Regions from separate parts of the Escherichia sp. MAL-1 genome, predicted to be linked through region 1. Evidence: predicted binding sites of a transcription regulator. Region 1 holds the regulator's gene; the other holds the start of a gene.
The links. The regulator PurR, encoded in region 1, represses purine synthesis genes. The targets are predictions, from matches to a motif close to CANGCAAACGTTTGCNTG.

Region 1 (4,206 bases):
CTGCACCACCTTTAGGTAATGAGAAGAACAGACTTACCATTGAAATCACTCCCAGCCCCGCCGTTGCCAGAAATGACATCCGCCAGCCGATGGTTTCACCCAACCAGGTCGCCGCCGGCACGCCACCGATATTTGCCAGGGTTAACCCCATAAACATAGTGGCAACTGCGCTGGCCTGTTTATGTTTTGGCACCACGCTTGCGGCCACGACTGAACCCAAACCAAAAAATGCTCCGTGATTCAGGCTGGTCAAAATGCGTGAAAGCATCAGGGTCATATAATCCGGCGCGATGGCGGAAAGAACGTTGCCTAGCGTGAAAATTGCCATCAGGAAAATCAACGCACTGCGGCGGGCACGATGAGAAAGTAGAAGCGTCATCAGCGGCGCGCCCACCATTACGCCAACTGCATAGGCACTGATTAACATTCCGGCAGCGGGAATCGAGACATCCACACCGCGCGCAATGACGGGCAACAAGCCCATTGGCGAGAACTCCGTTGTCCCGATACCAAACGCGCCAATCGCCAGCGCCAGCAACGGATAGTTAATTTTCATGCCTTATCTCCACCTCTTCGCGTCATTACGCGATATTCATTAAAGTGGCGAAAGCATGACAGCAATCACAAAAAAATGAAAATAACAAAAAGAGAAAACACTTTTGCCATTTTGCTAACAAACAGGAAGGAGATGCGAGGGAGAACGCGCTCCCTCGAGAGGAAATCAGTGCAGCGCGGCAGTCAAACCCACGGCTACGATCAAACCGAGGACGATAATCGTTGTTACCAGTGAAAATTTAAGGTCGGTGCTCATCAAGTTTTCTCCTTTTTTATTACCACACAAAAAGTGATATTACGCATTTTTACACACTGTGATGAAAAAATCTCCCGTCATTTATAATGATAAGTGTTTTTACCACTTCCCCTTTTCGTCAAGATCGGCCAAAATTCCACGCTTACACTATTTGCGTACTGGCCATTGACCCCTTCCTGACGCTCCGTGTCGTTTTTCCGGCGTACCGCAACACTTTTGTTGTGCGTAAGGTGTGTAAAGGCAAACGTTTACCTTGCGATTTTGCAGGAGCTGAAGTTAGGGTCTGGAGTGAAATGGAATGGCAACAATAAAAGATGTAGCGAAACGAGCAAACGTTTCCACTACAACTGTGTCACACGTGATCAACAAAACACGTTTCGTCGCTGAAGAAACGCGCAACGCCGTGTGGGCAGCGATTAAAGAATTACACTACTCCCCTAGCGCGGTGGCGCGTAGCCTGAAGGTTAACCACACCAAGTCTATCGGTTTGCTGGCGACCAGCAGCGAAGCGGCCTATTTTGCCGAGATCATTGAAGCGGTTGAAAAAAATTGCTTCCAGAAAGGTTACACCCTGATTCTGGGTAATGCGTGGAACAATCTTGAGAAACAGCGGGCTTATCTGTCGATGATGGCGCAAAAACGCGTCGATGGTCTGCTGGTGATGTGTTCTGAGTACCCAGAGCCGTTGCTGGCGATGCTGGAAGAGTATCGCCATATCCCAATGGTGGTGATGGACTGGGGTGAAGCAAAAGCTGACTTCACCGATGCGGTCATTGATAACGCGTTTGAAGGCGGCTACATGGCCGGGCGTTATCTGATTGAACGCGGTCACCGCGAAATCGGCGTTATCCCCGGCCCGCTGGAACGTAACACTGGCGCAGGCCGCCTTGCCGGTTTTATGAAGGCGATGGAAGAAGCAATGATCAAGGTGCCGGAAAGCTGGATTGTGCAGGGTGATTTTGAACCTGAATCCGGTTATCGCGCCATGCAGCAAATCCTGTCGCAGCCGCATCGCCCTACTGCCGTCTTCTGTGGTGGCGATATCATGGCAATGGGCGCACTTTGTGCTGCTGATGAAATGGGCCTGCGCGTCCCGCAGGATGTTTCGCTGATCGGTTATGATAACGTGCGCAACGCCCGCTATTTTACGCCGGCGCTGACCACGATCCATCAGCCAAAAGACTCGCTGGGTGAAACAGCGTTCAACATGCTGTTGGATCGTATCGTCAACAAACGTGAAGAACCGCAGTCCATTGAAGTGCATCCGCGCTTGATTGAACGCCGCTCCGTGGCTGACGGCCCGTTCCGCGACTATCGTCGTTAATCACCCGTTGCGGGAGTCTCTTCCGGCTCCCGCAGCCACTCCTTATTCAGCGTCTCACTATCGCCGAGATACTCAAGCAACCAGGTTAACGCAGGCGACATATCATTTTGCTGCCATGTCAGACAACATGCCGAATCCGGAAAGGGGTTTTCCAGTTCTAATGCTACCCACTTCCCCTCATTAAGCCACGGTTTGGCGAAATGTGTTGGCACCATCCCTATGCATAATCCTGCCGAGATACAGGTTGCCGATGATTCCCAGTCAGGCACGACAAGTCTTTTTTGGTTATCCAGCAACCAGGTAATACGCTTAGGTAGCGTTCGCGAGGTGTCTTCGCGCACCAACGACGGCCAGTTGCGCAACGTATCATCGCTGAATGGACCATCCATCAACGCCAGCGGGTGGTGGCTGGCAACAACGCAACTCCAGCTTAGCATCCCCATATCCCGGAAGGCATAACGACCGCCTACCGGAATCGCGCGTGTTGCGCCAATCGCCAGTTCCACGCGCCCGTCGGAAAGCGCATCCCAGACACCGTTGAACACTTCCTGAAAGACAAGAAGTTCGACATCATCAAAATGGCGATAAAAATCAACGATCATCTGCCGTGTACGTTCTGGCCTGACAATATTATCCACTGCGATAGCTAACTGACCGCGCCAGCCGTTCGCTATCTGCTGACATTGCTGGCGGGTGATCTGCATTTTTTTGACAACAGAGCGCCCTTCTTTGAGAAACCACGCTCCAGCAGCGGTCAGCTCCACATCACGGTGCCGTCGTTCAAAGAGCGGCACCGCCAGCCACTCTTCCAGCTGACGCACGGTATAGCTGACCGCAGAAGGAACGCGATGCAGCTCCTGTGCCGCAGCGCTAAAACTACCATTACGCGCTACCGCATCAACAACTTCGAGTGAATATTCTGACCACATAGTCTGCCTACAAAATTTTTGAAACCAGTCATCAAATATTACCGTTTCACAACACTAATTTCACTCCCTACACTTTGCGGCGGTGTTTAATTGAGAGATTTAGAGAATATACATGCAACCTGGGAAAAGATTTTTAGTCTGGCTGGCGGGTTTGAGCGTACTCGGTTTTCTGGCAACCGATATGTATCTGCCTGCTTTCGCCGCCATACAGGCCGACCTGCAAACGCCTGCGTCTGCTGTCAGTGCCAGCCTTAGTCTGTTCCTTGCCGGTTTTGCCGCAGCCCAGCTTCTGTGGGGGCCACTCTCCGACCGTTATGGTCGTAAACCGGTGTTATTAATCGGCCTGACAATTTTTGCGTTAGGTAGTCTGGGGATGCTGTGGGTAGAAAACGCCGCTACGCTGCTGGTATTGCGTTTTGTACAGGCTGTGGGGGTCTGCGCCGCGGCGGTTATCTGGCAAGCGTTAGTGACGGATTATTATCCTTCACAGAAAGTCAACCGTATTTTTGCGACCATCATGCCGCTGGTGGGTCTGTCTCCGGCACTTGCTCCCCTGTTAGGAAGCTGGCTGCTGGTCCATTTTTCCTGGCAGGCGATTTTCGCCACCCTGTTTGCCATTACCGTGGTGCTGATTCTGCCTATTTTCTGGCTCAAACCCACGACGAAGGCCCGTAACAATAGTCAGGATGGTCTGACCTTTACCGACCTGCTACGTTCTAAAACCTATCGCGGCAACGTGCTGATATATGCGGCCTGTTCAGCCAGTTTTTTTGCATGGCTGACCGGTTCACCGTTCATCCTTAGTGAAATGGGCTACAGCCCGGCAGTTATTGGTTTAAGTTATGTCCCGCAAACTATCGCGTTTCTGATTGGTGGTTATGGCTGTCGCGCCGCACTGCAGAAATGGCAAGGCAAGCAGTTATTACCGTGGTTGCTGGTGCTGTTTGCTGTCAGCGTCATTGCGACCTGGGCTGCAGGCTTCATTAGCCATGTGTCGCTGGTCGAAATCCTGATCCCATTCTGTGTGATGGCGATTGCCAATGGCGCGATCTACCCTATTGTTGTCGCCCAGGCGCTGCGTCCCTTCCCACACGCAACTGGTCGCGCCGCAGCTTTGCAGAACACTCTACAACTGGGTCTGT
Region 2 (4,206 bases), 1.3 Mb from region 1:
ATGGCACCCATTCAGCGTTAGCCACCGCGTGCGGCGTTGACTGGCAGCAGGAGCCTTACGAACAACTGGCAGTGATTGCCAACGTTGCTACTTCTGTTGCGCACGAAGGCCGCGCTTTTGAACGCTTCACGCAACATGGCCCGCTGGCGATGTTGCCGATGTCTGACGGACGCTGTTCGCTGGTCTGGTGTCATCCACTGGAACGGCGCGAAGAGGTGCTGTCGTGGAGTGACGAGAAGTTTTGCCGTGAGCTCCAGTCGGCCTTTGGCTGGCGACTTGGAAAAATTACCCACGCCGGTAAACGCAGTGCTTATCCGCTGGCGTTAACCCGCGCCGCCAGAGCTATTACCCATCGTACCGTGCTGGTGGGCAATGCGGCGCAAACCCTGCACCCGATTGCCGGGCAAGGGTTCAACCTCGGTATGCGAGATGTGATGAGTCTTGCGGAAACCCTGACTCAGGCGCAGGAGCGCGGAGAAGACATGGGGGATTACGGCGTATTGTGCCGTTATCAGCAGCGTCGACAGAGCGATCGCGAAGCAACCATCGGCGTCACGGACAGCCTGGTACATCTTTTTGCCAACCGTTGGGCACCGCTGGTTGTCGGGCGCAACATAGGACTGATGACGATGGAATTATTCACCCCGGCACGCGATGTGCTGGCGCAGCGCACCCTCGGTTGGGTGGCGCGTTGAAGGCGGTTTTAAGGAATAAACAATGCAAAGTGTTGATGTAGCCATTGTTGGTGGCGGCATGGTGGGGCTGGCGGTTGCCTGCGGCTTACAGGGGAGCGGCTTACGCGTTGCCGTACTGGAGCAGCGCGTACCGGAACCTCTGGCGGCGGATGCACCACCACAACTGCGCGTTTCGGCTATCAATGCCGCCAGCGAAAAATTACTCACCCGTCTTGGCGTCTGGCAGGACATTCTCTCTCGTAGGGCCAGTTGTTATCACGGTATGGAAGTGTGGGACAAAGACAGTTTTGGTCACATTTCGTTTGACGATCAAAGCATGGGCTATAGCCATCTTGGGCATATCGTTGAAAACTCAGTGATTCACTACGCGCTGTGGAACAAAGCGCAGCAGTCGTCAGATATCACTCTGTTGGCCCCCGCAGAATTACAGCAGGTCGCCTGGGGAGAAAATGAAACTTTCCTGACGCTGAAAGATGGCAGCATGTTAACGGCGCGTCTGGTGATTGGCGCGGACGGTGCTAATTCCTGGTTGCGCAACAAAGCAGATATTCCGCTGACTTTCTGGGATTATCAGCATCACGCGCTGGTAGCGACCATTCGCACGGAAGAACCGCATGATGCGGTGGCGCGGCAGGTTTTCCATGGCGAAGGCATTCTGGCCTTTTTACCGCTTAGCGATCCGCATCTTTGCTCAATTGTCTGGTCACTGTCGCCAGAGGAAGCGCAGCGGATGCAGCAGGCAAGTGAAGATGAATTTAATCGCGCGTTAAATATCGCTTTTGATAATCGCCTGGGCTTATGCAAGGTTGAGAGCGCGCGTCAGGTGTTCCCACTGACGGGGCGTTATGCGCGCCAGTTTGCCGCGCACCGTCTGGTGCTGGTGGGCGACGCCGCGCATACCATTCACCCGCTGGCGGGGCAGGGAGTAAATCTCGGCTTTATGGATGCTGCAGAGCTGATTGCTGAACTGAAACGGTTGCATCGTCAGGGGAAAGACATCGGGCAGTACATTTACCTGCGCCGGTATGAGCGTAGCCGCAAGCACAGTGCGGCGCTGATGCTGGCTGGTATGCAGGGATTCCGCGATCTGTTTTCCGGTACCAATCCGGCGAAAAAACTGCTGCGTGATATTGGTTTGAAACTGGCCGACACGCTTCCTGGCGTTAAACCACAACTTATCCGCCAGGCAATGGGATTAAACGATTTGCCTGAATGGCTGCGTTAAAAATTTCTCTTCTGCTGTTTATTTGATACCCATCACACTTTCATCTCCCGGTTTTTTCGCCGGGAGATTTTCCTCATTTGAAATAAACTAATTTCACCTCCGTTTTCGCATTATATTTTCTAATGTCATTATTTTTTGATTTAGTGTTTTTTGACATTTTTTTAGCTCTTAATATTGCCTTATTCAAATTAGCTTTCTAATGGCATCATCTTTATATAGAAACTGGTGTGTTTTTTGGTTTTTTATTCTGTCGCGATTTTGGCGTTTTTTAACCATAAGCTAATGTGATGATCAATTTTACCTTATGGTTAACAGTCTGTTTCGGTGGTAAGTTCAGGCAAAAGAGAACGATTGCGTTGGGGACCGGGAGTGGCTCCGATGCTGGGTTTCGTGGTGATAATTTCACCATGAAAAGTTGTCAGCCCCGCTTATTCAATGAGGACAAGATGGCACAACAGACTCCTTTGTACGAACAACACACGCTTTGCGGCGCTCGCATGGTGGATTTCCACGGCTGGATGATGCCGCTGCATTACGGTTCGCAAATCGACGAACATCATGCGGTACGTACCGATGCCGGAATGTTTGATGTGTCACATATGACCATCGTCGATCTTCGCGGCAGCCGCACCCGGGAGTTTCTGCGTTATCTGCTGGCGAACGATGTGGCGAAGCTCACCAAAAGCGGCAAAGCCCTTTACTCGGGGATGTTGAATGCCTCTGGCGGTGTGATAGATGACCTCATCGTCTACTACTTTACTGAAGATTTCTTCCGCCTCGTTGTTAACTCCGCCACCCGCGAAAAAGACCTCTCCTGGATTACCCAACACGCTGAACCTTTCGGCATCGAAATTACCGTTCGTGATGACCTTTCCATGATTGCCGTGCAAGGGCCGAATGCGCAGGCAAAAGCTGCCACACTGTTTAATGACGCCCAGCGTCAGGCGGTGGAAGGGATGAAACCGTTCTTTGGCGTGCAGGCGGGCGATCTGTTTATTGCCACCACTGGTTATACCGGTGAAGTGGGCTATGAAATTGCGCTGCCCAATGAAAAAGCGGCCGATTTCTGGCGTGCGCTGGTGGAAGCGGGTGTTAAGCCATGTGGCTTGGGCGCGCGTGACACGCTGCGTCTGGAAGCGGGCATGAATCTTTATGGTCAGGAGATGGACGAAACCATCTCTCCTTTAGCCGCCAACATGGGCTGGACTATCGCCTGGGAACCGGCAGATCGTGACTTTATCGGTCGTGAAGCCCTGGAAGTGCAGCGTGAGCATGGTACAGAAAAACTGGTTGGTCTGGTGATGACCGAAAAAGGCGTGCTGCGTAATGAACTGCCGGTACGCTTTACCGATGCGCAGGGCAACCAGCATGAAGGCATTATCACCAGCGGTACTTTCTCCCCGACGCTGGGTTACAGCATTGCGCTGGCGCGCGTGCCGGAAGGTATTGGCGAAACGGCGATTGTGCAAATTCGCAACCGTGAAATGCCGGTTAAAGTGACAAAACCTGTTTTTGTGCGTAACGGCAAAGCCGTCGCGTGATTTACTTTTTTGGAGATTGATTGATGAGCAACGTACCAGCAGAACTGAAATACAGCAAAGAACACGAATGGCTGCGTAAAGAAGCCGACGGCACTTACACCGTTGGTATTACCGAACATGCTCAGGAGCTGTTAGGCGATATGGTGTTTGTTGACCTGCCGGAAGTGGGCGCAACGGTTAGCGCGGGCGATGACTGCGCGGTTGCCGAATCAGTAAAAGCGGCGTCAGACATTTATGCGCCAGTAAGCGGTGAAATCGTGGCGGTAAACGACGCACTGAGCGATTCCCCGGAACTGGTGAACAGCGAACCGTATGCAGGTGGCTGGATCTTTAAAATCAAAGCCAGCGATGAAAGCGAACTGGAATCACTGCTGGATGCGACCACATACGAAGCATTGTTAGAAGACGAGTAACGGCTTTATTCCTCTTCTGCGGGAGAGGATCAGGGTGAGGAAATTTACGCCTCACCCTCACTCTCTTCGTAAGGAGAGAGGTTCACAATTCACTGCACGTTTCAGGAACCATCGCTCATGACACAGACGTTAAGCCAGCTTGAAAACAGCGGCGCTTTTATTGAACGCCATATCGGACCGGACGCCGCGCAACAGCAAGAAATGCTGAATGCCGTTGGCGCACAATCGTTAAACGCGCTGACCGGCCAGATTGTACCGAAAGATATTCAGCTTGCGACCCCGCCGCAGGTTGGCGCACCGGCGACCGAATACGCCGCGCTGGCGGAACTCAA

Region 2: the regulator PurR is predicted to act here: its motif matches at 2,261-2,278, upstream of gcvT (glycine cleavage system aminomethyltransferase GcvT).

Annotation. Positions count from the first base shown of each region.
Region 1 covers NZ_CM129609.1:2,268,645-2,272,850, reverse strand. The annotation lists gene ACU8XX_RS11095 (MFS transporter) at 1-556, opposite strand, end outside; gene cydH (cytochrome bd-I accessory subunit CydH) at 722-811, opposite strand; gene purR (HTH-type transcriptional repressor PurR) at 1,110-2,135, shown strand; gene punR (DNA-binding transcriptional activator PunR) at 2,132-3,064, opposite strand; gene punC (purine nucleoside transporter PunC) at 3,177-4,206, shown strand, end outside.
Region 2 covers NZ_CM129609.1:957,833-962,038, forward strand. The annotation lists gene ubiH (2-octaprenyl-6-methoxyphenyl hydroxylase) at 1-695, shown strand, start outside; gene ubiI (FAD-dependent 2-octaprenylphenol hydroxylase) at 718-1,920, shown strand; gene ACU8XX_RS04750 (hypothetical protein) at 1,994-2,077, opposite strand; gene gcvT (glycine cleavage system aminomethyltransferase GcvT) at 2,367-3,461, shown strand; gene gcvH (glycine cleavage system protein GcvH) at 3,485-3,874, shown strand; gene gcvP (aminomethyl-transferring glycine dehydrogenase) at 3,992-4,206, shown strand, end outside.